DNA from 4 places in the Thermosinus carboxydivorans Nor1 genome. Region 1 is predicted to be linked to each of the others. Evidence: riboswitches for the same ligand, from Rfam matches in the RefSeq annotation. Region 1 holds a riboswitch; each other region holds the start of a gene.
The links. A riboswitch is a leader RNA that binds a small molecule or an ion and turns the genes downstream of it on or off. The one in region 1 is predicted to bind S-adenosylmethionine.
Positions count from the first base shown of each region.

Region 2: another riboswitch for S-adenosylmethionine. It lies ahead of TCARDRAFT_RS01470 (methionine ABC transporter ATP-binding protein); the one in region 1 lies ahead of TCARDRAFT_RS06725 (homocysteine synthase).
Region 3: another riboswitch for S-adenosylmethionine. It lies ahead of metK (methionine adenosyltransferase); the one in region 1 lies ahead of TCARDRAFT_RS06725 (homocysteine synthase).
Region 4: another riboswitch for S-adenosylmethionine. It lies ahead of TCARDRAFT_RS12665 (homocysteine biosynthesis protein); the one in region 1 lies ahead of TCARDRAFT_RS06725 (homocysteine synthase).

Region 1 is NZ_AAWL01000007.1:49,371-56,626, forward strand. Features, by position in the region: gene TCARDRAFT_RS06710 (MFS transporter) at 1-1,033, shown strand, start outside; gene TCARDRAFT_RS06715 (zinc ribbon domain-containing protein) at 1,383-1,775, shown strand; tRNA gene TCARDRAFT_RS06720 (tRNA-Arg) at 1,873-1,947, shown strand; SAM riboswitch class I at 2,267-2,369, shown strand; gene TCARDRAFT_RS06725 (homocysteine synthase) at 2,445-3,737, shown strand; gene metX (homoserine O-acetyltransferase MetX) at 3,791-4,951, shown strand; gene TCARDRAFT_RS06735 (Hsp20/alpha crystallin family protein) at 5,222-5,671, opposite strand; gene TCARDRAFT_RS06740 (MFS transporter) at 5,946-7,256, shown strand, end outside.
Region 2 is NZ_AAWL01000001.1:323,907-331,162, reverse strand. Features, by position in the region: gene TCARDRAFT_RS01485 (MetQ/NlpA family ABC transporter substrate-binding protein) at 31-846, opposite strand; gene TCARDRAFT_RS01480 (MetQ/NlpA family ABC transporter substrate-binding protein) at 872-1,687, opposite strand; gene TCARDRAFT_RS01475 (methionine ABC transporter permease) at 1,713-2,366, opposite strand; gene TCARDRAFT_RS01470 (methionine ABC transporter ATP-binding protein) at 2,335-3,393, opposite strand; SAM riboswitch class I at 3,476-3,590, opposite strand; gene TCARDRAFT_RS01460 (YerC/YecD family TrpR-related protein) at 3,773-4,108, shown strand; gene hisZ (ATP phosphoribosyltransferase regulatory subunit) at 4,095-5,282, shown strand; gene TCARDRAFT_RS01450 (HDIG domain-containing metalloprotein) at 5,285-5,812, shown strand; gene TCARDRAFT_RS01445 (D-2-hydroxyacid dehydrogenase) at 5,809-6,762, opposite strand; gene hisG (ATP phosphoribosyltransferase) at 6,913-7,256, shown strand, end outside.
Region 3 is NZ_AAWL01000002.1:142,299-149,554, forward strand. Features, by position in the region: gene priA (primosomal protein N') at 6-2,441, opposite strand; gene TCARDRAFT_RS02255 (heavy-metal-associated domain-containing protein) at 2,672-2,899, opposite strand; gene metK (methionine adenosyltransferase) at 2,964-4,154, opposite strand; SAM riboswitch class I at 4,211-4,312, opposite strand; gene coaBC (bifunctional phosphopantothenoylcysteine decarboxylase/phosphopantothenate--cysteine ligase CoaBC) at 4,364-5,566, opposite strand; gene rpoZ (DNA-directed RNA polymerase subunit omega) at 5,576-5,782, opposite strand; gene gmk (guanylate kinase) at 5,798-6,427, opposite strand; gene remA (extracellular matrix/biofilm regulator RemA) at 6,449-6,715, opposite strand; gene TCARDRAFT_RS02285 (YicC/YloC family endoribonuclease) at 6,772-7,256, opposite strand, start outside.
Region 4 is NZ_AAWL01000026.1:20,343-27,598, forward strand. Features, by position in the region: gene TCARDRAFT_RS15855 (hypothetical protein) at 1-106, opposite strand, end outside; gene TCARDRAFT_RS15860 (class I SAM-dependent methyltransferase) at 133-531, opposite strand; gene TCARDRAFT_RS12655 (hypothetical protein) at 1,001-1,246, shown strand; gene TCARDRAFT_RS12660 (cupin domain-containing protein) at 1,296-1,646, shown strand; SAM riboswitch class I at 1,767-1,873, shown strand; gene TCARDRAFT_RS12665 (homocysteine biosynthesis protein) at 1,964-3,133, shown strand; gene TCARDRAFT_RS12670 (NIL domain-containing protein) at 3,139-3,582, shown strand; gene TCARDRAFT_RS12675 (UPF0280 family protein) at 3,579-4,376, shown strand; gene metF (methylenetetrahydrofolate reductase [NAD(P)H]) at 4,370-5,227, shown strand; gene TCARDRAFT_RS12685 (histidinol phosphate phosphatase) at 5,300-6,076, opposite strand; gene TCARDRAFT_RS16305 (gamma-glutamyltransferase) at 6,187-6,351, shown strand; gene TCARDRAFT_RS12690 (aldo/keto reductase) at 6,443-7,256, opposite strand, start outside.

The DNA of each region.
Region 1 (7,256 bases):
CACCGGGCTGTGCGGTTTGGCCTGGGATTTTGCATCACTACTGGTTTTCCGTTTTTTGGTTGGGTTTGGCCTGGGCGGTGAATTGCCGGTAGCGGCGACGTTGATGACCGAATACTCGCCGCCGGCGGCGCGGGGTAAGTTTATCGTTTTACTGGAAAGTTTCTGGGGACTCGGGTGGCTGGCGGCGGCCCTCATCGCCTATCTGTTTATTCCCTATTACGGTTGGCAGGCCGCTTTCTTCATTGGCGCTTTGCCCGCCTTGTATGTTTTTGTCATCCGGTTAGCGGTGCCGGAATCGGTGCGGTATCTTCTGGACAAAGGACGGCTGGACGAAGCCCATACAATCGTCAGCAGCCTTGAAGCGGCGGCCGGCGTGACAGCGTCCTTTGTCCCGACGGCACCGAAAGTGCGGACGGTTCGGCAAGTAATGTTTGCCGAACTGTGGGCGCCGCCTTTCTTACGGCGTACTGCCATGCTTTGGCTGCTGTGGTTCGGCATTGTTTACTCTTACTATGGCATTTTTACCTGGCTGCCATCGCTGATGACGGCCCAGGGATTTACCATTATCAAAAGTTTTGAGTATGTGCTGATAATGACCATGGCTCAGCTGCCTGGCTATTTCAGCGCCGCTTATTTGGTTGATCGTATCGGCCGCAAGGCGACACTGGCGCTATTTCTGGCAGCCAGCGCCGCCGCCGCTTTTGGTTTCGGCTATGCCAATGCCCCCTGGGCACTAATCGTGTGGGGGAGCCTGATGTCTTTCTTCAATTTGGGCGCATGGGGAGTAGTATATACTTATACACCGGAGCTTTATCCAACCCGCATTCGCGCTTTTGGCTCGGGCTGGGCGGCGGCCGTCGGCCGGTTTGGCGGCATCCTGGCGCCCGCCATTGTCGGCTATATGCTGGGGGGAGGCGCCGCTTTCGCCGGAGTTTTCACGATGTTCACGGCTACCATGCTGTTTATTGCCGCTATTGTTTTAGTGTTGGGCGAAGAAACCCGCCAGAAATCGCTTGATGAGATTAGTGATTAGAAAAAATCAAAATTTGCATCTATTATTAGGAACAAGTAATAAAATTATGGATAATTCCCAATTTTTTTTACTTGAAATTATCTTTAAATTCTGATAAGATAAAACCACAAATGATGTGAGAGGGTGGTGCAAATCATGAATGTAACGATCAAAGATGTGGGGAATTTGCTGATTTACAGTATCGGCACCGCCTTGGTGCTAACCCTGGCCGTTATAAGCCTACACTAAAACAACGCTTGCTGGTGGCCGCGTCGCTGGACGTGGCTTTTCTATTGAAGCGTGTTTATTGATTTTGTCTGGCTGGAAATGATATAATGGTGATGTATCTACTCCGAAAGGGGTCGTTTGCGTGATTACAACTATTTCGTTTATCATCGGTTTTATTGCTGCTTACTGGGTATATAATGACGCCAGAAGTCGCGGGCATGAACTGGGCACGGCTTTGCTATGGTCCCTGGGAACGCTGGCCATGCTTATTGTTTTCCTCCCGTTGTACCTGCTCATCGGTCGAAAGCAAGCCATGAAAAATACTAAGCGCCAAGAGCCGGTTATTGATGTGGAGGCTACGCCGGTAAACGACCAGATCCATTGCCCGATGTGCGGCGCCAAGGTCAAGGAAGATTATAAGGTTTGTCCTTACTGCGGTTATACGCTCAAGCCCAAGTGTGAAGCATGCGGCCGTGAACTCAGCCGTGAATGGCGCACTTGCCCCTACTGCCAGACGCCGGCTGCCCCCAAGTGAGTAATTCCCAAAAGTTTACACAAAAAAGTTACAAAAAAACATTAGACATTACCGCCTATTTATGATATAATCATTTCTGTCGCTGAACACACGCCATGCGCCCGTAGCTCAGGGGATAGAGCGCCGGCCTCCGGAGCCGGGTGCGCAGGTTCGATTCCTGCCGGGCGCACCAGAAAGCGCATAAATACTGGGTTGGAAGGCATTCCAACTCGGTATTTATGTTTTTGAAGAGAACCAGCTTCCGTGCATTACGCTTTATAATTCATGACTGGACTGCGGCAGTAGCTAAAAGCAGCGGCCAATTCGCATCAGTGCCAGGAAGCCTTGTTTCCGACATTAGATAATGCACCTCGTTCTTCATAGTGACATTTTATCGCGTTAATCTACACGGTGACATTATCACAAGTTAAACACATTTTGACAATCCGGCTATTGACATTTGTTTCAATATATCATATAATCTGCTCAACACAAAAATATAAGGCATACACCTCTTATCCAGAGTGGTCGAGGGACTGGCCCGATGACGCCCGGCAACCGGCTTTTATAAGCAGTGGTGCTAATTCCAGCAGGAGAAATCCTGGAAGATGAGAGGAAAGGTGCGTGTGTACAAAACCCCCTTTCCTCTGGAAAGGGGGTTTTTGTATGCCGGTGAAAGGAGAAGAAGGAATGCATTTGCCAGACAACCTGAAAATTGCCACTTTGGCCGTTCATGGCGGCCAGACTCCCGATCCCACCACCGGGGCCCGGGCTGTGCCTATCTATCAGTCGACTTCTTACAATTTCCGCGACAGCGATCATGCCGCTGCTTTGTTTGCCTTGAAAGAAACGGGCAATATTTATACGCGGATAATGAACCCGACAACCGACGTATTGGAAAAACGTATGGCCGCCTTGGAAGGCGGGGTGGGCGCGGTGGCTTTCGCCTCCGGTCATGCGGCGATCGCTGCTGCCATTTTGAACATTGCCGAAGCCGGTGACGAAATTGTTAGTTCCTCCGCGCTTTATGGCGGAACGTATAACCTTTTTCTGTATACTCTGCCCAGGCTGGGTATAACCGTTAAATTGGTAGACCCCAGCGACCCGGAAAATTTCCGGAAAGCCATCACACCAAGGACTAAAGCTGTCTATGGGGAAATTATCGGCAATCCCGGGCTTGGGGTACTGGATATTGAAAAAGTCGCCGCTATAGCCCATGAGAACGCTATACCGCTGATTGTTGACAACACTTTTGCTACTCCGTATTTATGCCGACCTTTCGATTTTGGTGCCGATATCGTAGTCCATTCGGCAACGAAATTTATCGGCGGTCATGGTACGACAATGGGCGGTATCGTCGTCGACGGCGGTAAGTTTGACTGGGCCGCAGGCAACTTTCCGTTATTGAATGAGCCTGATCCCAGTTATCATAACTTGCGCTATTCCCGGGAGTTTGGCCCCATGGCCTTTATTATCCGCCTGCGGGTGCAAGTTTTACGCGACCTTGGCGCCTGCATCAGCCCTTTTAATAGTTTTCTGCTACTTCAGGGACTGGAAACGCTGCACTTACGGATGGCCCGCCACAGTGAGAATGCCCAGACTGTGGCAGAATACCTTGCCGCACATGATCAGGTAGCGTGGGTCAACTATCCCGGTCTTCCTAGCCACCCGCAGCATGACTTGGCGCAAAAGTACCTGGCAAAGGGTGCGGGAGCCATCCTGACGTTCGGCATAAAAGGCGGTCTTGCGGCTGGCAAAAAGTTTATTGACAGCCTTAAGTTGCTTTCCTTGCTCGCTAACGTTGGCGACGCCAAATCACTGGTTATTCATCCCGCCAGCACCACTCATTCGCAGCTTACATCTGAGCAGCGCGCCAGTGCGGGAGTGCCGGATGACATGATCCGTCTTTCCATAGGAATTGAAGACGTAAGCGACATAATTTACGACCTTGAGCAGGCTCTGGCGGCGGCCAAGGCGCTTTAGATGGGGAGAGTTTGCTCTATCCTTATAGTTGGCGGTAGGAGGTGGATGGTGTTTTGCGTCCATTTCTTAAGTATGCGAAAGTGGCTGACCCTGACAATCCTCTCGTACTGACCATGGGTGGAACACTAACCGATGTTACCGTGGCTTATGAAACTTACGGGACACTATCGCCTAACCGGGACAACGTAATTTTGGTGACCCACGCCCTTACTGGCGACAGCCATGTGGCGGCCCACGACGACAAGGACGAAAAAGGTTGGTGGGATGCATTGGTAGGACCGGGACGGCCGATAGACACCAACCGTTTCTTCGTTATTTGTTCCAATGTTCTGGGCGGATGCCGGGGAACGACGGGGCCGTCCTCGCCGGACCCGGCGACCGGGCGGCCGTACGGCATGCGGTTTCCCGTCATTACCATACGGGACATGGTCCATGTCCAGAAACGGCTGTTGGAGCAACTTGGCATTTACCGGCTGGTCTTGGTAATCGGAGGATCCATGGGCGGAATGCAGGCTTTGGAATGGGGGGTCACTTATCCCGAGTTTATGGATGGTATAATAGCCATTGCGGCTCCCGGTTATTCTTCCGCCCAGTCCATAGCTTACAATAAAGTGGCGAGGGAAGCGGTGATGCTCGACCCGGCCTGGCGGCAGGGTGATTATTATGGTGGTCCCGGTCCGCAAACCGGCCTGTCGATCGCCCGCGGCCTGGGGATGATTACCTACCAAAGCGAGCCGTCAATGGCCGCTAAGTTTGGCAGGAGAATGCGTGGCGGTCAGTTCGAAGTGGAAAACTACCTTGACTACCAAGGGATTAGCTTGGTACGTCGGTTTGACGCCAACTCCTACCTTTATTTGCTCAGAGCCCTTGACCTTCATGACCTTGGTGCCGGTTATGCGTCTTATGAGGCAGCCCTGGCCAGGATTGAAGCTCGTGTTTTAATCGTAGGGGTGAGTTCCGACATTTTGTATCCGGCTTATCAGCAACAGGAGCTGGTTGAAGTCCTGCGCCGCCTCGGCAAGGCGGCGCGGTATGCCCAGATTGACAGTCCCCACGGACATGACGGGTTTTTGATTGATTTTGATGCGTTAAGCCCTGTTTTGTCGGACTTTATCAATACGATAGCGCCGCCGGTCCGCTTGCCCTGGGCACAGTCTTTTTTCAGGGCATCAAGTCTGGCCTATTTTGGCGCCCGGCTGGTTCCCGAGTTTTAAATTCCTAAAAATTATAGAATTGCTTTAAACTGCTCGATTAATAATTCTATTCTTTTTTCAGTATTAAGAACAAGCGGCGGCCATGCAAGACGTGGCTTCGGCCAGTAGCACTCTGGCGCAAATGGCGTAAGAATTGCAGCAAGCGGTACGGGGAAGATAGGAGACGGCAGATTGGTCGGCCCTGTAATCGGGGGTTGGCCAATCTGCCGCTTTGCTTTGGGGTGCCCGGCAAGGATAAAAAATAGCCGTACCGGTAAGTACGGCCGATATTTACTGAATTGGGATGTTGCTCCTTTTTCTTTCGTTCTTGTCTTTCTTAGGCAGGGTAATGGTAAGGACACCGTCGGTAAATTTAGCGTTTATTTGGTCTTCAATTACATTATCGACATAGAAGCTCCGCTGGAGCTGTCCAAACCGTCGTTCTTTCCGCACATAGTTTTCTTCTTTTACTTCCTGGGTTTCATTGCGTTGGGCCGCGATGGTCAAATAATTATTTTCATAACGCAGGGTAATATCTTCCTTCTTAACCCCCGGTAAGTCCGCTTCGATAATATATTCGTTATCCGTTTCCCGAAGGTCGACGCGAAAAGAGCCTGTCATGGCAGCAATGTTTTCAAAAGGTGCTAAAAAGTCGTGGTCAAAGAAGCTCCGCATAATTTGATTAAAATAGTCGCGTGGGGTGGCAGGCAAATTGCCATTGCGGTGCGGTAACAAAAACATAGCTTTATCTCCTTTCGTTAGATTTTACTATTTTAAGGATGTACACCGGCCGGCAATTTTAAACATAATTAATTATCTGTTCTGGCATAGGTATGGGAGGATGTCTGGCTGCGCCGGCGTGTAAATACGCCGAAAATGTTGCCGATAAAAGGGTAAACCGGCACTAAGGGTAAAGAAAGTAGAAAAATGATGTGTCAGAAATGGAGGTTAGTTTTGACAAAAAGACAAAAGAAAAGTACAATAAATTAGAGCATTACAGGCATGTTAAGAGCGCATGCCGCAAAACGCTTTTACGGTGATTGCCTTGGATAATGCGGAATGGGCGGCTCAGGTACGGCAGGTTAAGCGACGCCGCTGGATTATTTGGGCGCCATTGGCTTTGGCCTTTTTAATCGTATATTTTCACCGGGTGGCGACAGGCGTCGTTTCCGACAGCTTGATGCGCGATTTTAATATTGCCCGCGCGTCAGAGCTGGGCGTGCTTTCGTCCATCTATTTTTATACTTATGCGGCACTGCAGGTACCGGCCGGAATTGCGGCAGACCGTTTCGGTCCACGCCGGACAATTACCATTTCGGCGGCGGTAATGGCTTGTGGCGCTTTTGCTTTTGGCTGGGCACCCGACCTGCCTTTTTTATATGCTGCCCGGTTTATAATCGGGTTAGGCGTTTCGTTTGTTTATATAAATATTGTAAAGATTTACGCCGATTGGTTTCTAACCCGCGAATTCGGCACCATGTCCGGGCTGTCGGCCTTTATCGGCATGGCCGGTTCGCTATTGGCCGCGACGCCGCTGGCCATCATGGTGGAAGCGGTAGGGTGGCGAATTTCCTTTTATATTATTGGCGTCGCTACCGCCGTAGTAGCCGTTTACTGTTGGTTAGTGGTGCGGGACCGGCCCACGGACCTGGGGTGGCCGTCGATTGCTGAGATCGAAAGCCGCGAAGGTACGGTGATGCCGGCGGATGGCGAGTCTTGTGCCAGCATTACCGATAGTCTGCGGACGGTGTGGGCTAATTGGTATACTTGGCCACCGTTTCTGGCCTCGGCCTGCATGTATGGCGTTTTTATGGCGCTGGCCGGCGTATGGGGCGTCCCTTATTTTATGCAAGTTTATGGCATGACGCGAATAGCAGCCGCCAATTATGCAGCTGCCCTGTCCTTAGGTTATATGCTGATCGGACCGCTGCTCGGCTACCTGTCCGACCGGAGCCGCTGCCGCCGCTGGCCTTATGTGCTCGGCGCGGTTCTTATTTTAGCAGGCTGTCTGGCGATTGCCGTCTGGAACGGTGGCCACCCGCCCGGATGGGCCCTCTTTTCCATCCTGTTCATCATCGGCGCCGGCGCTTCCGCCGTCAGTCTGACCTTAGCCTGCGCCAAAGAAGTTAATCCGCCGGCTATGACGGGAATGGCGACCGGCACGGCTAACGTCGGGGCCTTTGTCGGGGCGGCGCTAATTCAGCCGCTGTTTGGCTGGATGCTTGACCGGCGCTGGCAGGGAATTATCGAGGATGGCGTAAAAGTATATCCCCTCGAAGCCTATCAGGGCGCTTTGTGGCTCTGTGCCGCCGTATTGGCCGCCGGT
Region 2 (7,256 bases), on a different contig from region 1:
CGTGCGGCCATCTGGGGCTCATTTTTTGTGCTACCATGCAGCTACGACAGAACCTTTGAAATGCTCTTGAATAAACTTTTTGACTTCTTCAGACTGGTAAGCCTTAACTAGCTTTTGGAATGCAGGATTGTCTTTGTCCTTGGTGCGGACGGCAATGACGTTGGCGTAAGGAGAGTTGGCGTCTTCGATGGCGATGGCGTCTCTGGTCGGAACGAGGCCGGCGGTCATGGCATAGTTGGTGTTAATGGCGGCAATATCCACGTCGTCAAGGGAACGAGGAATCTGGGCGGCATCCAATTCTTTGATCTTAATATTTTTCGGGTTTTCCGCAATATCGGTAACGGCGGCTTTGAGGCCAGCGTTAGGTTTCAGCTTGATGAGACCAACTTTTTCCAGGAGCAGGAGGGCGCGGCCGCCGTTGGTCGGGTCGTTGGGGATGGCGACAACGGCGCCGGGTTTAACGTCGGCGATTGTTTTGACCTTTTTCGAGTAAATACCCATCGGGAAAATAACCGTTTTGGCGATCGAAACAATGTCATATTTGCGGTCGGCAACCATGTTGTCAAGATAGGGCTGGTGTTGGAAGCTGTTGGCATCAATGTCGCCCTGGCTCAAAGCGACATTAGGCTGCACATAGTCGTTGAATTCCACGACCTGGATTTTCAGGCCGTCTTTTTCCGCCACTTTTTTGACAACGTCCATTATTTCGGCGTGGGGGCCGGCGGTAACGCCCACTTTTATAGGCCGGTCGGACGGTGTGGCGGCTTGTTTGCCGCAGCCGGCCACGAGGCCGAGTGTAAACAGCAGCGCGAGGGCTAATGCGATTGGTTTCGTCCATTTGTGCATTATTGGTTACCTCCTTAACTAAGAATTAGAATGCCGGTACTACCGCACCTTGATATTTTTCGGTGATGAATTTGCGGACTTCCTCCGAGGTCAGCGCTTTGGTCAGTTTTTGAATTTCCGGGCGGTTTTCATCGCCTTTGCGTACAACCAGAACATTTACATAGGGAGAATCTTTCTGTTCAATAAAGAGGGCGTCTTTCGTAGGAACAAGTTTGGCTTCCAGCGCATAGTTGGTATTGATTACGGCCAAAGTTACATCATCAAGGGCCCGGGGCAGCTGCGGTGCTTCGAGTTCACGGATTTTCACGTTCTTTGGGTTAGCCGTAATGTCTTTGACAGTGGCGTTGACGCCGACACCGTCTTTAAGCCCGATCACACCGGCTTTAGCCAGTAGGGCGAGCGCGCGCCCGCCGTTGGTCGGGTCATTAGGGATGGCAACTACGGCGCCGGTTGGAACGTCATTTAAGTTTTTGATTTTTTTGGAGTAAATGCCCATGGGCTCGATGTGGACGGCCGCGGTGTAAGTGAGCTGGAGGTTGCGCTCGGCGGCAAACTTAGTGAGGTAAGGAATGTGCTGGAAAAAATTGGCGTCTAGCTCTTTTTCCGCTACGGCCAGGTTGGGACGGACGTAGTCGCTCATTTCCACGATTTGAAGGTCAATGCCTTCTTTTTCCAGAGTCGGTTTTATTACCTGCAGAATTTCAGCGTGGGGAACGGCCGTGGCGCCAACCTTCAGTACGGTTTTGCCGCTAGTAGCAGCCGGCGCCTGCGTTTTGCCGCCGCAGCCGGCGACAACAGCCAACGACAAAATGAGGGTGAGCAGTAGGGCGATACGTTTCATGAATGAACTCCTCCTTGTTAGGGCATTATTTTTTGTTCAACCGGCGGGCGAGCCAGTCGCCGCACGATTGGATAAGCTGTACCTGAGCAATTAGGATAATGACGGTTGCAAGCATGATGTCGGCCCGGAAGCGCTGATAGCCGTAGCGGATGGCGAGATCTCCCAGCCCACCGCCGCCGATAGCGCCGGCCATGGCCGAATAGCCAATCAGGCTGATTACCGTGATCGTCAGGCCGAGCACAATCGAGGGCAGTGCTTCGGGGATGAGCACTTTGGCAATAATCTGTAGCGGGGAAGCGCCCATAGCTTGGGCGGCTTCGATGACCCCGTAGTCGACTTCTTTGAGTGCCGATTCGACGATGCGGCCGACGAAGGGGATAGCGGCAATGCTCAGCGGTACAATGGCCGCATCGGTGCCGATGGATGTCCCGACAATGAGACGGGTTAGGGGAATGATGGCGACCATGAGAATAATGAACGGAGTCGAGCGGGTAGCATTAACGATTGCGCCCAAAACGCGGTTGACAACGAGGTTTTCCAAAACATGTCCCTTGTCAGTCGTTACCAGGATGACGCCGAGGGGGAGGCCAAAGAGGGCGGCGATAAAAGCCGACACACCCACCATGTAAGTTGTTTCCCACAGCGACTCAGCCAACAGCACGAGCATTTCTTGCGACATAACCAATCACCTCTATTCCTAAGTCTCGTGCCCGCAGGTAGTTGAGGGCGTTCTGGATGCCGGCCTGGTCGCCGGACAGTTCGACAATCAAGGTGCCGAAGGGAGTACGCTTGATGTGGTCGATATTGCCGTAAAGGATGCTTGTGTCGACATTAAAGCGGCGGATCATGCCGGCGATTATGGGTTCTTCGGCCGAGCGGCCAATAAAGGACAGGCGCAGAATAAGATTGGAGTCAGGGAGCGGCGTGGGCGAAAAGACGGTATCGGCAAAGAAATCGGGCAGGTCATGGTTGACAATGGTGCGGATGAATTCACGCGTCGTGGCCGTCTGGGGGCGGGTGAAGACATCGAGTACCGGGCCTTCTTCAATAATGACGCCGTTTTCGATGACGGCCACACGGTCGCAGATTTCTTTAATAACCTGCATTTCGTGAGTGATTAGCACAATGGTCAGCTGCAGTTTTTGATTGATGTCAAAGAGCAGTTTCAAGATAGATTGCGTGGTCTGTGGGTCTAAGGCGGAAGTGGCTTCGTCGCATAAGAGCACTTTCGGCCGGCTGGCTAAGGCGCGGGCAATACCGACCCGCTGTTTTTGACCGCCGCTGAGCTGGGATGGATATTGATCCCGTTTATCGGCAAGCCCCACCAGTTCAAGGAGCGGCAAAACAGCCTGAGCAATTTCCGTTTTGCTTTTGCCGGCCAACTCAAGCGGGAAGGCTACATTTTCATAGACAGTGCGGGAAGACAGCAGGTTAAAGTGCTGAAAAATCATGCCGATTTTTTTGCGCCGCTCACGCAAGTCCTTTTCGGACATCGTCGTTAGTTCTTCACCGTCGACCACTACCGAGCCGCGGGTTGGCCGCTCCAGCATATTTATACAGCGGATTAAAGTACTCTTGCCGGCGCCGCTTTTACCAATGACACCGAAAATTTCACCGCGGCGCACCTGAAGGTTTATGCCTTTAAGAGCATGGACCGCTCCGTTGGTGCCGGGATAGACCTTTTCAATGCCGGTCAGTTTAATCATTTGCTTCTCTCCTTTCCTTGGCATAAAGAAAACCTCTTCGCAGACGAAGAGGTTTTTGTTCTGTAAACAGAAACTCCCCCCCCCCTCATCTGTCAGAACTTATCCGTTCTGCAGGAATTGGCACCGTTTCGCACCCAAAGATGCGATGGTTGCCGCGGCGTCATCGGGCCAGTCCCTCAGCCAGCTCTTGATGAAAGAGTGTTTCGCTATGCCATTGTTGAATTACATGCTATCATGGATAGCAGTGGCTGTCAAGCAAAAATTTTTTAATTCACTTTTTCGTAAATTAAAGAATAAAAGACATAAAGGCAGGAAAGGAATGAGAGAGGGCGAATAGTATGCTCAAAGTGGTAATGTGTGCGCGGGAGGAGTGTGGATTATGCCCGTTAACCCTAAGCTGAAAGAACCTTTGACCGACCAGCTGTTCAAGGCGATTTTATTACTTGCCAATGAGGAGGAATGTTATCAGTTTTTTGAAGATATCTGTACCATCAGCGAAATCAAAGCTATGGCGCAGCGCCTGGAGGTGGCGCGGATGCTGAAGGCAGGTCACATCTATGATGACATTGTTGCGCGCACCGGGGCCAGCACGGCCACGATCAGCCGGGTCAAGCGCTGCTTACATTATGGCGCCGATGGCTACAAACTTATTCTTGCCCGGTTGGAAGAACAAGAGCGTTTGCGACAGGAGGATGCAGCCCATGAGCCAAAATGAGTTTGTCCCGCAAATTCCCTACGGGACACGTGATTTTTTGCCCCGTGATGCGAAAAAAAAGCGCTTGGTGGAAAGCGCCCTTGCCGGTCTTTTTACCCGGTGGGGTTATGACGAGGTAATTACGCCTACATTTGAGTATCTGGACATTTTATCGGTCGGCGCCGACCAAGAATTGGTTCAGCATATGTTCAAATTTCTCGATAAAAATAACCGGCTATTAGCGCTCCGGCCGGATATGACTACGCCTATTGCCCGGGTAGCGGCTACCCGGCTCCGGGAACAGCCGGCGCCGCTGCGTCTGTTTTATTTGACTAACGTCTTCCGGTATGAGCAGGCCCAGGCCGGCCGGCAATGCGAATTCTACCAAGCCGGTGTAGAACTGATGGGCATGGCGGGGCCTGCCGCCGATGCCGAGGTCGTAGCGCTGGCGGCCGCGGCTATGCGGGAGGCAGGGTTGACCGTCTTTCAGATCAGCCTCGGCCAGGTGGAATTTATTAACGGTCTAATGAATGAATGCGAATTGCCGCAGGCCGAGCGCCAGCGGATTAAAAATTGCCTGGTGCAGCGCGACCTGGTCGGCCTGGACGAGGCCCTGGCGGCGAGCTCCTTATCGCCGGCCGGGCAGGTACTTTTTAAGCGTATTCCGCTGCTCCACGGGCGGGAAAATATGCTTGATGCGGCCTATGGCATGGTGAGCAACGACATGAGCCGCCGCGCCCTCGATAACCTGGCGGAGATTTATCGGCTTCTTGAGTATTACGGCGTAAGCGGGCATGTCTCTTTCGATCTGGGGATCATCCGGAATTTTGACTATTATACAGGGGCTGTTTTCGAAGGTTACACGCCGGGCCTAGGCTTCCCCCTTTGCGGCGGCGGGCGCTACGACGGCATGGTAGGCGCTTTTGGGGTGGAATATCCGGCTACGGGCTTTGCTCTGGGCATCGAGCGCCTTATGCTGGCGCTTGAGCGGCAGGGTCTGACCCCGGACGGCAACGCCAAAGACGTCTATATTGGCTGGGCGCCGGGGCGGCTGAATGAGGCGATTGCGCTGGCCGGCGAGCTCCGCGCGGCAGGGCGCATCGTCGGTCTTGGGCTTCAGCCACAGGATAAGGCGGCGGCCGAAGCCTGCCGTCAAGCCATGGGATATGCTAACCTCATCTATGTTGGTGGTTAAAAATGCGTAAACGGGTACGGCAATTTTTCGCCGCGGTGACGGCCCGCATCAGTGAGCAGGACAGAATGTTTGTGAAGCAGCACTTAACCGAACCCGAGCAGCGGCTGTTTTGGCAGATGAGCGTGCCTGACCAGCGGCACACTCTTAACGTAGCGTATACGGCGGCTAAGCTCGCGGCACAGCATCCGGCGGCAGATTGGAAAATTGCGGTTAAAAGCGCTCTGCTCCATGATGTGGGGCGGAGGAGAGGCGATATGAGCGTGGCCGACAAGGTCATAGCCGTCCTGGCCCACAAATTGGCGCCTCGGTGGGCGCGACAATGGGCGAAAGAAGGGCGTGGCGGATTTATTGCCAATCTCCGCCACGCCCTGTATATATATTTTAATCATGCCGAACGCAGTGCCCGTCTGCTCGAAATCATCGGCACAGAGCGGGCGGTGGTCGATGCCGTCCGCAAACACCATAGCGCTCCGGCGCACGACGATACGCCGGAGCTCAATATCCTGCGAAAAGCCGATGACAGGCATTAATAGCCCTTCTCTTTATCGACGACGTTGAACATTTCGCCGCCTTGGCAGAAGCGGGCCAGGTTATCGGCGAACAGTTTTACCGCCCGGTCGAGGTAGTAGGGGGACAGCGCCGCCAGGTGGGGGGTAATGATAACATTGGGCATATCCCACAGGGGGCTGTTTTCCGGCAATGGCTCGTGCTCGAAAACATCAAGACCGGCGCCTTGGATGAGGCCTTGCTCGAGCGCGGTGATGAGGTCAGCTTCGCGCACTACCGTGCCGCGGGCAATATTTATGAAATAGGCAGTGCGTTTCATGGCTTCAAAATGTTCCAACCGGAAATATTCTCGTGTTTCTTCTGTTTGTGGCAAAGCGACAACGACAAAATCGGACTGAGCCAGCATATCGATAAGCCGGTCTGGGGTGTAGAGTTTATCGACAAAAATTTCGGTGGTCATTTCCCGTTTAGTGGCGAGGACATTCATCCCCAAGCCTTTGGCTTTTTTGGCAATTTCCCGGCCGATACTGCCGAGCCCGACAATACCAATCGTTTTTTCGTGCAATTCATCAGTGGGAACGCGCTTCCACCGTTTTTCTGCTTGTTGGCGAATTAGGCGGTTGAGGCCGCGGGTAAAGGTCAGCATCAGGGCCAGAACGTGCTCGGAAACAGGAATACCATGGATTCCCCTGGAGTTGGTCAGAATAACGGAACTTGCTTGTATTTCCGGAAAGACGAGGTTTTCTACGCCGGCACTCAGGGCATGCACCCATTTTAATTTGGGAGCGGCTAAAAACAGTTCCCGAATATCCATCCAGCCCCAGGACACGAGGATATCCGTATCAGCAATAAAGCTGGCCGCTTGGGCCAGGTCGCTCGTATGGACGGTAATTCCTGGCATTACGCTGGTGATTGTGTTAATATGCCGCTCGGCCAAGTGATTGAGGACAAGGATATTGAGTGCGGGTGTCATAATGCCCCTCCCTTATAGTAGTTAGTATTCTGCCAAATACTTCTACGTATTCATATAAATTCCTGGTAAGCGGATTGACGAAATTTCTTGTCGTATGGTAATATATTATCATATTAACATTTTAACTAATTAAAGAAATGGGGATGATTCATGACGCCGCTGGACATGAATTACCTGACAGTAGCGCTGCCGAAAGGTAAACTTTTTGACAAGGCGGTGCAGATGTTGGCCAGTGTCGGCTGTGCCGCTGAAGGTTTGAGCCAAGATTCGCGCAAACTTGTTATCAGCAATGATGACGCCAAAGTTCGTTTTATTATCACTAAGACGAGCGATTTGCCTACCTATGTGGAATATGGCGCTGCCGATATCGGGATCATTGGCAAAGATGTCTTGTTAGAAGAAAATAAGGATGTTTACGAACTGCTTGACCTTAAGTTCGGCTACTGCCGCATGGTTGCCGCGGTTCCCCAGGCGCTCAGGCAAGACAAAATCAG
Region 3 (7,256 bases), on a different contig from region 1:
AATAGCTATAATAGGTTAAGTGGATCGATATCAAGGATAACGTCGCGCCGCGAAGCAACCCCCATACTGACGAGAGTTTCTTTAACTTCTGCCATCGCATTACTTTTGATCAAAATATTCATGCGGAAAATGTCTTCAATCTTGGCAATTGGGGCAGGAAACGGGCCTACTACTTGCGTTTTTCCGATACTACTAAGCGCCCGGTTCAATTCATCGGCCAAATTTTGCGCATGGCCACAGACAAGAGTTTCTTCAGTCCCGTGTACAGTTAATTTAATCAATCCTCCAAAAGGAGGGTAATGCAGTTGACGGCGATAAGCAGCTTCAATATTATAAAACGCGTGGTAATCGTGGGCGGCGCCGGCTTTAATTGCATAGTGTTCGGGATTATACGTCTGGACGACAACATGACCGGGCTGACTACCCCGCCCTGCTCTGCCGGCCGCCTGCGTTATTAAGGCAAATGTCTTTTCCGCTGCACGAAAATCCGGAAGATTCAATGATGTATCAGCGGCAATAATGCCAACAGCGGTTACATTGGGAATATCAATACCTTTTGCAACCATTTGTGTTCCTAGCAGTATATCATATTCTCCCCGCGAAAACGCAGAGAGTATGCGTTCATGTGCCATCTTGCCGGTCGTAGTATCCTGATCCATTCTTACCACCCGGGCTTCGGGAAAAAGCGCGGCCAATTCTTCTTCCACCTTTTGCGTACCTGTGCCGAAATAGCGAATATAACGGCTGCCACAAGCCGGACAAAGGCTAGGCGCCTGCCTTGTTTTTTGGCAATAATGACACCTAATCGTTTTATCCGTAGCGTGATAAACAAGCGAGACATCACAGTGCTCACACCGCAAGACATGCCCGCATTCTCGGCATAACACAAACGTGGCATAACCCCTGCGGTTCAGCAAAATAATGGCTTGCCCTCCTTCTTGCCTGGTCTGCGTTAGCAGTTCGCGTAGCGGCTGAGAAATTACTCCCCGACGCCCGGCCGCCAGTTCCTCGCGCATATCGACCACCGTTACTGCCGGCAGGGCTCGGCCATCCACGCGTTCAGACAATGTTAACAAAACATGTCTCCCCGCAAGGGCTTGATAATAACTTTCTAATGACGGAGTCGCACTGCCAAGCACTACCGACGCTCCTGCCTGTCTTGCCCGCATGAGGGCGACCTCACGCGTATGATAGCGGGGACTCTCTTCTTGTTTATATGTAAACTCGTGTTCTTCGTCTAATATAATAAGGCCAATTTGGGTACAAGGAGCAAATACGGCAGAACGAGCGCCAATCACTATCCCCGCTTCGCCAGCCCGGATACGTTGCCAGGCATCGTGACGCTCACCTGCTGATAGACGGCTATGAACCACGACCACGTCTTCACCAAACCGTTCATTAAACCGGGAAACGGTTTGACCTGTCAGGGCAATTTCCGGCACCATCACAATAACCTGCCGCCCTTGCTGTCTTGCTGCCGCTGCCGCTTCAATATATACTTGCGTTTTACCGCTCCCGGTAACACCATGAATAAGAAAAGACTTATGCTCTCTTGAAGCAATAGCTGCTAATATTTGGGTAACGGCCTGACGCTGTTCATTCGTCAGTGCCATTCTATTTTCTTGCGGGGCCGGCTCGCGGCATAACTGTGCATAACTATTTCGCATCACCCGCCGCCGTTCACTGCGGACTAAGCCGGCCGCAATAAGCCGCTTAACAGTATCCGCACTAATCCTATACTGTTTTAAGCGATTTGGTGTTAGTTCTGACTCTTCCATAAGGACTGTCAGCAGCCGCTGTTGCGCTGGCTTGCCAGTTAGGCGGTCAAGAGTTTCTGCGGCTTCTCGGCGGTTCACAGCAAGCATTAGCCGCTGCTCATACCGGGGGCGAAACTTCGATATGCTCATTGCAGCCCGTTCGACCAAATTCAACCGCTCCAATTTACGGAGAGCAGTTAACACGTTCGGCCCAAACTTTTTAACCAGTTGGTGTTGTGCAGTCAAGCTCTTTGCGCGTAAATAATTAAGGACTTGGTTCATTTCGTCTGAAATTTGGCATGATAAGGAAGAACTTGGCTTGCTCTCGCTTTCGTTCAAGCGGTAAGCGATATGGCTTTTTAATTCTCCTTTTCCTGGCACAAACAGGCGCAAAGCTTCAGCCAGCGGGCACAAATAGTAATTGCTCATCCACTCGGCTGTTTGCAGCATATTTTCATCAAACCAAGGTTCATCATCCAACACGCTTAATACAGGCTTTAATCCTTCCGCTTCGGCCTGCTCTTTAACGGCAACAACAAAGCCCTCGGCCTCGCGTTGGCCGAAAGGCACCCGCACACGCCACCCCCTGCCAACAAACGCCAATTCCGGCGGAATGAGATAAGAAAAGGTAGCAGCGATAGTACGTACGGCAATATTAACGGCCACTTCCGCAATGCGCCCCATGTTCTTCACCTCATAAAAAAGAAGAGTACTGTTTGCAGCAAACAGTACATCCTACTTCGCTGTACGGTATAATTCTTGCTTAGGTCGGAAAATACCTGCTACCTGTCATCGTTTTGTTCATACCCGACCAGAAACTCATCTAATTCAAAACCCGTATCCATAGGCTGACGTTTAAAGAAACGTTTCAAGCGACTCTTCCCCAGCGGCGTAAAACGGTACCGCATAATAGCCTACCCGCGGATGGAATACCCGAGCATTTGCAAAGTTTCTTCAATATAGCCGCTGGCGATTACATTAGCGTCATACTCAACGGTAACTTGTCTGGTATTTAGATTAACATCGACATCGGTAACCCCGTCAAGATGGCTCAAGGTGTGCTCAATGCGGTCACGACAATGATCACCCTTAAGACCACCCACCGAATATACCGACTTCTTAATTGCTTTTGAAGCAGGCACTGCAATACTAACCCCCTTTGGTTTATCACTATGATGTTAGTATTGCCAGTACCAGCGGTTTAAATTAAAGATTTGCTTCCCGCCGTAAAATTTCCGCTTTGTCGGTTCGTTCCCACGGAAGATCAATATCCGTTCGGCCAAAATGGCCATAGGCTGCCGTCTGGCGGTAGATTGGGCGACGCAAATCAAGGCTCTTGATAATACCGGCCGGACGAAGGTCAAAATGTTTTTGAATAAGTTCGACAATGCGGCTTTCGGCAATTTTAGCAGTGCCGAAAGTTTCAACCATAATCGATACAGGGCGGGCAATACCGATTGCGTAGGCCAACTGAATTTCACACTTATCGGCCAAGCCGGCGGCTACAACATTTTTAGCCACATAGCGAGCTGCATAAGCAGCTGACCGGTCGACTTTAGTGGGATCTTTGCCGGAAAAAGCACCGCCACCGTGACGGGCCATACCGCCATAGGTATCAACAATAATTTTGCGCCCAGTCAAGCCGGCATCTCCCTGTGGTCCACCAACGACAAACCGGCCGGTAGGATTAATATAATATTTGGTTTGAGCATCCAGCATGTCCCCGGGAACAACAGGAGTAATAACTTTGGCGATGATATCTTTTTCAATGGTGGCAAGATCCACATCAGGACTATGTTGGGCCGAAACGACAATGGTGTCCACGCGGACCGGCTTGCCGTCTACATACTCTACTGTCACCTGGGTTTTTCCATCGGGACGCAGATAAGCAAGTTCGCCATTTTTACGAACCTCAGCCAGCCGGCGAGCCAGACGATGAGCTAAAGCTATGGGCAGTGGCATGAACTCAGGGGTCTCATTAGTTGCATAGCCGAACATCATGCCTTGGTCACCGGCACCGATCGCCTCGACTTCATCCATCTCGCCACGTTTAGCTTCCAGTGCTTTATTTACGCCCATCGCAATATCAGGTGACTGCTCGTCAATTGATGTCATTACACCACAGGTATCGCCGTCAAAACCAAATTTTGCACGGGTATAACCAATCTCTTTAATGGTCTCCCGCACAATCTTCGGAATATCGACATAGCAAGAAGTTGTGATTTCCCCTACCACATGGACAAGTCCGGTTGTTACTAAAGTTTCACAAGCGACACGAGCCATGGGGTCTTGGGCAAGGATTGCGTCGAGAATACTGTCAGAAATTTGATCGGCAATTTTGTCCGGATGCCCTTCGGTAACCGATTCCGATGTAAATAATACCCGCTTTTTTTCCATTTGTGCACCTCCTAATCAATAAAAAAACTCCCACAAGGGAGACTTTTGTCGTATACTCCCCATCTCGCGCCGTACGCCGGAATTGGCACCGTTTTGGACTTGCCAAATGGTTGCCGCGGTTTCATCGGGCCAGTCCCTCCACCAACTCTTGATGAGTATAGTATATGTAATTTTCACCAAAGCAATTTTAAAGTAAAACAAGGAAAAAATCAACCTTTTTTTGTCAATAAATCGCAAACTCTATCAAGAATAATTTCGGCAACACGCGTTTTCGGCATTCGCTCTAGTTCTTCAACACTACCATCACGATAAATAAGCTTAACAATATTAGTGTCGGCGTTAAACCCCGCCCCCGGTAGCGTAACATCATTAGCTACTATCATATCAAGATTTTTTTGGGCCAATTTTTCCTTAGCGTTACTAAGCAAGTCCTGCGTTTCAGCGGCAAACCCCACCAAGATTTGGTGCCGCTTCAACGCCCCCAGTTCCCGTAAAATATCAGGGTTTTTTTCCAAAACAAGGGTAAGCGACTCGCCGGTTTTTTTAATTTTATGCTCTGCTACTTCACGCGGTCGATAATCGGCCACAGCCGCCGCCTTAATAACTACATCGCAGGCAGCATATTCGGTCAAAACGGCCTGCCGCATCTCTTCCGCCGTTTCCACCTTCTTTACGAAAATACCCAGTGGCGGGGTTAATGCGGTGGGGCCGGAGACGAGAATGACCTCCGCACCGCGGCGAGCTGCCGCTTCAGCTATAGCATAGCCCATTTTGCCACTTGACCGGTTGCCTAAATAACGAACAGGGTCAAGCGGTTCACGGGTACCGCCGGCAGTAACCAAAATTCGCTTGCCCGCCAATACTCCACGCGACCGGAGCAGTTCCTCCACTTTGGCAACAATTATCTCCGGCTCGGGCAAGCGCCCGGGGCCTTCCACCCCGCAGGCCAGCATGCCTGTTGCGGGTTCAATGATGTGATAGCCCAATTCAGCCAGTTTTTGCAAGTTATGTTGGACAATAGGATTTAGATACATATTGCTATTCATGGCTGGCGCCAATACTATCGGCGCTTGGGTAGCCATCACGGTCGTTGAAAGCATATCATCGGCAATTCCGTTGGCAATTTTGCCAATTATGTTGGCGGTTGCAGGGGCTATTAAAAATAAATCGGCCAAAGTGGCCAATGCAATATGCTGAACATTCCAGTTTTTGGGTTCTTCCCACATATCAACTACTACTGGATTACCGCTTATCTCCCGAAAAGTAAGGGGCGTAACAAATTTGGTAGCCGATTTGGTCATAATAACATGAACCGAACTTCCGGCTTTCCGCAAGCGGCTAACTATTTCCACACTTTTATACACGGCAATGCCGCCGCTAACGCCCAGGACAATATTTTTGCCCTTCAACACGGTGTCCTCCTACTTAATACCTGTCTTGGTACGCTCATAAGTGATTTTGCCTTGAGCAACCTCTTCCAAGGCTATGGTGACGGGTTTATTCGATTTGCTTTCAACAAGCGGCGGTTCGCCGTTCATGATTTCCCGAGCTCGCTTTGCGGCAAGAACAACTAATGTATATTTACTGTCAACTTTATCTACTAATACGTCTAAGGACGGATGAATCAACCTGAATCCCTCCTTCTAAAGTTTCGCTGCGCGCCGTGAAGTTTGACAAATGCTATCAATCAACCCATTGTTGCGCTCCACCCGGCACTTTTCCGCCGTTATGATTGCGGCTATTTTTTGCACTGCGCGATCCACTTCATCGTTTACCACAAAATAATGATAGTTATAAGCGCAACTAAGTTCGGCCGTAACACAGCTTAACCGTTGTTTAATCGCTTCCGCACTGTCAGTCCCGCGTTTATGAATGCGCTCCGCCAGTTCGTCCAAAGAAGGCGGCAAGATATATATGAATACGCCCTGCGGAAACTTCTTTTTAATCTGCAACGCGCCCTGGATATCGATTTCCAACACAACATCCTTGCCACTGCTTAGTAAGTCCATTACATACCGCCGCGGTGTTCCATAAAAGTTCCCATACACTTCGGCCCATTCAAGAAGCTCATCGTTTTCAATCATGGCCTGAAATTTTTCGCGAGATACAAACCAATAGTTAACCCCGTTCACCTCCCCGGCACGGGGTAAGCGGGTAGTGGCTGAGATTGAGTAATTTAAATTAGGATCATTACGCAGCAATTCCCGGCAAATCGTCCCTTTTCCTGTCCCGGACGGCCCGGAAAGCACAATTAAGATCCCTTGCTGCGTCATTTGCGAGTCTCCTTTCAGTATCTATTCGGCCGTATCTTCGCTTGTATCCTTGCTGGCCAAACGATGGGCAACCGTTTCGGGCTGAACAGCTGAGAGAATGACGTGATCACTATCGGCGATAATGACGGCGCGAGTACGGCGGCCATAAGTCGCGTCAATTAACATCCCTCTGTCACGGGCCTCTTGAATAATTCGTTTGATGGGAGCCGATTCGGGGCTAACAATGCTAACAATGCGGTTAGCCGATACAATATTGCCAAAACCGATATTAATAAGTTTAATTTCCATAATAAATTCCCCCTAACAAAATTCTGGCCACGACTCACACTATATTACATTCTATATTACTCTATGTTTTGGATTTGCTCTCTGACCTTCTCAATCTCACTTTTAATTTCAACAACAATATTCGCAATAGTGAAATCGTTGGCCTTGGAGGCAATGGTATTGGTTTCGCGGTTAATCTCCTGCACGATAAAGTCCAACTTTCTTCCCACAGCTTCACCGACATCCAGAGTAGAACGAAACTGGGCAAGATGACTCTTTAGCCGCACCAATTCTTCCGCAATATTAGTCCGGTCAGCAAAACAAGCCACTTCTTGGAGCAGCCGCGTCTCGTCAGGCTCTACCCCTATAGCGGTCAAGGCATCGCGCATACGCGCCAGCAGTTTGGCGCGATATTCTTCCAGCACTTCGGGCATCCGCTCTTCAATCTGCTGAACATAAGTCTCTATTTTGGCAATTCGCATTGTCAAATCAGCTTGTATGTTGGCGCCTTCGGCCAAACGCATAGCGAGAAGATTGCCAATGGCTGCATCCATTGCTTCCG
Region 4 (7,256 bases), on a different contig from region 1:
AGCCGTCAATTTCATACATATTTTCACCATGATGGATGCCCTGGCCAAAGTGAACATCAGCCGTGTTGCGCACCGTATAGAGATTAATGCCGCCAGGCCTTAACACCCGGCGAACCTCATCAGACAGCAATGTTAATTCCCAGTAGTAAAAGCCATGCAGTACAGCATATGCGAATAGCAGGCATCAAAGGTTTCGGCGCCAAACGGCAACGGCTGCCTTACATCATGGCAAACCGCCGCAATATTAGGCGTTAAGCCCAACATTCTGGCTTTTTCCCGGATGGTTTGCACGCCAATACCGGTATATTCCAGGGCCGTGACATGAAAACCGCATTGGGCGAAAAAAATCGTGTCCCGCCCCTGCCCCGCTCCTAACTCCAAAATTTTCGTTTTCCGCTCTTTTTTTAACAGTTCCGCCGCTTGCTTGGCGGCAAAACTCGGTTCGTTGCCGAAAAGTTCACCATCCTCGGCGAAAACTTTTTCCCAGTGTAGATGTTGGTTATCACGGACCATTTTGTCTGATTTAACCATGGCCACCCCTCCCAGCGCCTGTTATCCGCTCACTCAATTTTTATTTGTTAATTCGCAACCGCAGTAGCAGGCACCTGCTATAGCACAATATAAAATAAGTTAACTGTAAAAATATTTGTATAGGTGGTAGCAATTTATCAAGCAGCGCACCGTTCTCTCGCTAATACCGCCGCTCTTAGCCGATCATGTACGGCGTGAGGCGGAGAACTTCCTGCAATTCTCGAATTAATACAAAGCGAAATGCTGCAGAGCGCAGCCCGGACATAGTTCACTGCGATCATGGCTGCTCAACGCAGCCCCGTGGGGATTATTATGTTGATGGTGGAGCCGCCTCGCCACGAAATAAACAACTTTTTTGCCTTTACGTGAAGCCTAATCGAAACTATTTTAGAAAGCCAGCAGAAATCAACATTTACATAGCGATGACTGACACTGAACCATCTATATGAAACACTAGGAGTTAAGGACTATGGATTTTGGAATTGACCCCGTTAAAAAAGAAGCGTTAGTAGAATCGGGACGCCGATGTACCCAAAATATTTCGCTTGGTATGATAACACTGCAAACCCGGCATATAATCGCCCGTGAGACAGATGGGCGCAATCGTACCGGCAGCGCTTGGGCAAATCATGGCTACTATGGTATACCGTCTAGCAAACCAATACCTTGTACCCAGGTAAAACAGAAAATCCAGACTGAGAAAAAGGACTTATGAGTCTGCACAGAGAAACATTCCATCACTATGATATAGGGGAGTTGAGAGCATGATCAAACGGGCGAGCGAATTAGTTACCGAGGTTGCTACTAACCGGTTCGGCGGCAAGGGTGAAGTAATTGGGACCAAACTATTGGACATGGAACAATTGCAAGGGAAAGGCCGGTTATTCTCCCATAGCATTCTCAAGCCGGGCTGCTCTATCGGTTACCATCAGCACAATGGCGACGCTGAGACCTACTACATCCTTAAAGGCGAAGGCATTGTCAACGATAACGGCACGCTGGTTAAGGTCCATGCCGGAGACGTGGTCTTTACCGCCGACGGCGAGTCCCACTCCATTGAAAATACCGGTACGGAAGACCTGGAATATATCGCTTTAATCCTCTACTCCAAATGAAATTGTAACAGCCTTTACGCATTATGGGCGTAAAGCCTGGTTGTTTAGCAATAAATCCCTTGACAGAAATACATTTTTGGCGTATATTTATCTCAACTGTCAAAAGTTGTATACCGTGTACTCTTATCAAGAGCGGTGGAGGGACTGGCCCTGTGAAGCCGCGGCAACCGGCAGCAATGCGTCTGGTGCCAAATCCAGCAGAATCTTCGGATTCTGGAAGATGAGAGGAAAGGTATGGCTGCCATAATATGGCGTCTCTTTCCTCTCAGAAAGAGACGCTTTTATTTTACCTTTTTCAATAAAAGGGAGGCTTTGTTATGGCAGCACCAAAAAGAAGCTATGAAGAAATCAACGAACGCATCCGCAAGGGGCAGGCGGTAGTACTCACCGCCGAGGAGGTCAGCCAACTGGCCAAAGAAGAAGGAATAAGCGCCGTCGCCCGTAAGGTAGACGTAGTCACCACTGGCACCTTCGGTCCCATGTGCTCTTCCGGGGCCTTTCTCAACTTCGGCCACAGCGACCCGCCCATCAAAATGAAACGGGTGTGGCTCAACGACGTGCCCGCCTACGCGGGCATCGCCGCCGTGGACGCCTACATCGGCGCCACGGAAATATCCGAAACAAATGAGCAATACGGTGGCGCCCATGTCATCGAGGATCTTGTCGCCGGCAAGCGCGTTCACCTTAGAGCCACCGCTCCGGGTACCGACTGCTATCCCCGCAAGAGCATCGATACCTGGATCACCAAGGACGACATTAATGAGTGCTTCCTTTTCAATCCCCGCAATGCCTACCAGAACTACGCCGCCGCCACCAACACCTCCAATCGCATCCTCTATACCTACATGGGCATGCTGCTGCCCCGCTGCGGTAACGTTACCTACTCCACCTCCGGCGAGCTCAGTCCACTCCTCAACGACCCCCACCTGCGTACTATCGGCGTGGGTACGCGCATCTTTCTGGGCGGTACCGTAGGCTACGTCGCCTGGAACGGCACCCAGCACAACCCCTCACGCCCCCGCAACGAACATGGCATCCCTGTCGGTGGCGCCGCCACCCTTGCCCTTGTGGGCGATCTTAAGGCGATGAACCCGGAATTTCTCCGGGCTGCCGTCTACGAACGCTATGGCATCAGCCTGTTTGTGGGCGTGGGTATCCCGATCCCCATCCTTGATGAAGACATCGCACGCTGCGTGTCTGTCACGAACGCCGACATCGAAACCTGCCTCTTTGACTATAGCGTCCCCTCCCGCAACCGCCCCGTCCTGGGACGCTACAGTTACGCAGAACTCCAGTCGGGCAGCATCTCCTTAAACGGCCGCCGCGTGCGCACCGCTCCGCTGTCCAGCCTGGCCAAAGCCCGGCAGATCGCCGCTCTCCTCAAGGAGTGGATCCGCACCGGCCGCTTCGAACTGACCCACCCGGTAGCGCCTTTGCCGCAGGAAGCCACCCCGCGCCCCCTGGACATCCGAAAGGAGGATGAATAATAATTATGGCTGTCACGGAACGCATCATCCTGAACTTCACCGCCGAGAACTACGACAAACCTATTACCTATCATCTGGTTAAGGACTTCGACCTCAAGATTAACATTCTCCGGGCCGAGGTAACCCCCGGCGAGGAAGGCCATCTGCTGCTGGATGTAGAAGGGGAACCGGAGCAAGTTACTGCTGCGCTGGCTTTTCTGCAGCAAGAGGGCATCGACGTCGTCTCTACCCGCCGCCAGATCCAGGTTGACACCGGGCGCTGCACCCACTGCGGCGCCTGCACGGCGGTCTGCTTCTCCCGGGCGCTGGTGCTTGAACGCCCCACATGGGAGCTGTCTTTTCACCCCGACAAATGCATTGTCTGCGGTCTGTGCGTGCAGGCTTGTCCCGTGCGGGCCATCCGGCAGGGATCGGCCGGTCGCAGCGCAGAGGAGCTGGCAGGTGCATGACCGGCTATGAACCGCGCTGGTACCGTGAAGAGCTGCACCGCACCGAACTGTCTCCCTTTGTAGTACGCTTTCGCGAAACCGACCTATGGGTGGCTGTACCGCCGGAAAAAGACACTCCGGCGCTGCGCCGGCTATGCCAGGTAACGGCAGCCACCCTCTGGCAGGAACTACACGACTACATCCTCACCGATCCCCGTTTTTACCATTCGCTCGTGCCCTATTTGCCGCGCTTCGGCTGCCCGCCGGTGGCCGCGCGCATGGCCGCTGCTGCCGAAAAGGCCGGTGTGGGGCCCATGGCTGCGGTGGCAGGCGCCTTTGCGGAAGAAATCGCCCTGGTGCTTGCCAGACGTTTTTCCTTAACCGACATTATCGTTGAAAATGGCGGCGACATCTACCTAGCCTCCACTGTCCCACGGCGCATCGCCGTCTGGGCAGGTAATTCGCCGCTTTCGGGGAAAATTGCCCTGGACATCGCGCCCGACCTCTCCCCGCTGGGCATCTGCACTTCTTCGGCCACCGTCGGCCCGTCTCTCAGCCTGGGCAAAGCGGATGCCGTCACCATTCTGGCTCGGGATACCGCCACCGCCGACGCCTTTGCCACCGCCGTGGGCAACCAGGTGCGCACCGCTGCCGACATCGAAAGCGCGCTCGTTTTTGCCGCTGAACAGCCGGACATTCTGGGCTGCCTTATTATTATCGGCGACCACCTCGGCGCCATCGGCCGCATCCGGCTGGCCCCGCTGGCTGACTCAGTGCCTATAAATACCGCAAAGAAAGGATGCCGTCCATGTTGATCCACCAACTGTTCGCCCAAAAACGTCCCGTCGTGTCCTTTGAAATCTTCCCGCCCAAACCGGATTCCCCTCTGGAATCCATTTTTGACTGCATTGAAGAACTGCAAGCGCTAAAACCCGATTTCATCAGCGTTACCTACGGCGCGGCCGGTTCTACGCGGGGCCGCACACTGGAGGTAGCCCGCCACATTCAGCATGACCATGGTATTCCCGCCCTGGGACACCTTACCTGCGTCGGCGCCACCGCCGAAACCATCCAGGCTATTTTGCACGAGTTTGCCGCTCACGGCATTGAAAATATCCTCGCCTTACGGGGCGACCCGCCGAAAAACGCCCCTTTTCCCCCTACTCCTTACCGCGCCAAAGACCTCATCCGCCTTATCCGCCAGCAGCGCCGCAGCTGCAGCGTCGCCGCCGCCGCCTACCCGGAGGGGCACCTGGAAAGCCCCAGCCGTGAGGACGATCTACGGTTTCTTAAAGAAAAGGTCGACACCGGTGTCGATTTCCTGATCACCCAGATCTTTTTCGACAACGCCATCCTCTACCGCTTCCTGGAAGATGCGCGGGCGCTGGGCATTGATGTTCCGGTCATGGCCGGCATTATGCCTGTCTTCAGCCGCCCCCAGGTGGAGCGCATCTGCTCGCTCTGCGGCGCTACACTACCGCCAGCATTGCGTAAGCTGATGGAAAAATATGGCCACGACAAAGAAGCAATGGAACAGGCGGGCCTTGAATACGCCAGCCGCCAGATTGCAGACCTTCTGGCCCACGACATTGACGGCGTGCACCTGTATACTATGAACCGCCCCCATCTGGCCCGCACCCTGGTCCGGAATACGAGCCTGCGATAGGCCCCACAAACAGGCAAAGTAACCATCAAGTTTAACAGGCAACACTAAAAGGCAGCCGTGTCAGGCTGCCTTTTAATCTTTTTTCATATATTGTATTTTCCGATCTTTAAACCAGACCGGCCGTAAGCGACAATATTCAGCAATGGCCAGCGCCACGTCCATCCCTTTGCCGATATCGCCGGGGGTGTGAGCGTCCGAACCAATAGTTACCAGTCTCCCGCCCAGCTCATAAAACCGTTTGTAGATCAGGATAAGCGCATTTACCGTTTCCTTTTGATTTAACCGCCGGGTGTTTATCTCCATCGCCAATTGCCGCTGGGCTGCGGTAGCCAATACTCGGTCAATAAGCTCAGGAAACTCGTGATAATAGATTTCCGGATCAGTAAACCGGGCATACCGGGCAATATAGTCGATATGCCCCAGACTGTCAATAAAATCATAAGACTCCAGACACTCGGCCATGGCCTCAAAATATTGGCGATAAACTTCCGCTTTCGTCCGCAAGTCATAAAACTCGGCGCAGTAAATATCTATATTGTCAATGACATGGATCGAGCCAATGACATAATCAAAGGGATGATCCTTGACAATCCGCCGGTTATCGGCCACAAGGCCGGGCTGCATTCCAATCTCGATGCCAAGCAGCACCTGCTCGCTGCGGTATCTTTCATATGCGGCGAAATACGCCACGGTATCAAAAATAAAGGCCTGCGGCTCAGGGTAATTTAAGTCCATATGCTCGGTAATCGCAATTCCCAACCCCAACTCACCGGCTCGAGCCATAGCCTGGTTTATCGTCATCCGCGAATCGGTAGAAAACCTGGTATGCATATGGGTATCAAACAGCATTGTCATCGCTCCGTTCGGTCTAAGAGTATCCGGCTTCGTGTGTTTTTTGCGCCGTTCCTATTATAACACAGGCTAGCCTTTATCCGCTGAAACAAATCAAGGCACTGCGTCTGGCCAAGTTTGCCTCTTCCCGTAAATATTTCCTCAAGCCTGATGGGTCTACCTATCAGGAAGGCGAAATACTGGTCCAAAAAGACCTGGCAAAGACGCTGCGGCTGATTGCCAAACAAGGACCGGTCGCTTACGGTACCGGCGACCCGCGCAACGAGTTCTAGGGCTATAACTTCTCGCGTCTGCCGCCATACGGTAGCAACAAAACCCCAGTTTCCGGCTTTAGCCGGTAAACTGGGGCTTTTAGCTTTGCCCTTAGCCTAAATCTTTAGCCACCTGGCGCATGCGCTCGCGGATTGCCAGGTTATACGGGCATCGCTTTTCGCATGCGCCGCACTCGGTGCAATCCGAAGCTTTCGCTTTCAACGCCGCATAACGTAGAGGGATAGCCTCTTTTAGTCCGTAGGATACATATTGCAAGTGGAAAATAAACACTTGCGGAATATCAATCCCTGCCGAACATGGCAAACAGTAACCGCAGCGCCGGCAGAAATTGGGCCCGATAACTTGGGCTTCCGCTTGGAGTACGGCGCGTTCCTCATCCGTAAGCGGCCTGAAATTCTTCGCCACTTGTACATTCTGTTCGACTTGTTCAATCCTGTCCATGCCGGGAATGGCGATGGCGTTGTCCTGCTCAAGAACATATCTGAGGGCAAGCTCAACATTTTTAACCTGACCGCCGCCCAGCGGTTTCATAACTATACAGCCAATATCCAGCGACCTGGCCAGCGGAAAAAGCTCCGCAAGCGCCTTGGTCTCGATAAAGTTAAACGGAAATTGCACCGTGCTGAACTCACCGGTTTTTATTGCTTCCGCCAAAAGCTCCACGTTGTGCCCGGTTATACCAATATGGCCAATTTTCCCGGCTGCGCGGGCTTCCCTAAGTGCCTCAAGGGCGCCGCCGGGAGCCATAACCGCGTCAAAATCAGCCCGGGTCTTAATATTATGTAGCTGGTACAGATCAATATAATCCGTCCGCATTGTCTTCAGACTAAGATCAATGTCCCTGGCCATAGCTTCCTTATCGCGGGCCATACTCTTGCTTGCCAGATAAAACTCGCGCCGGCGG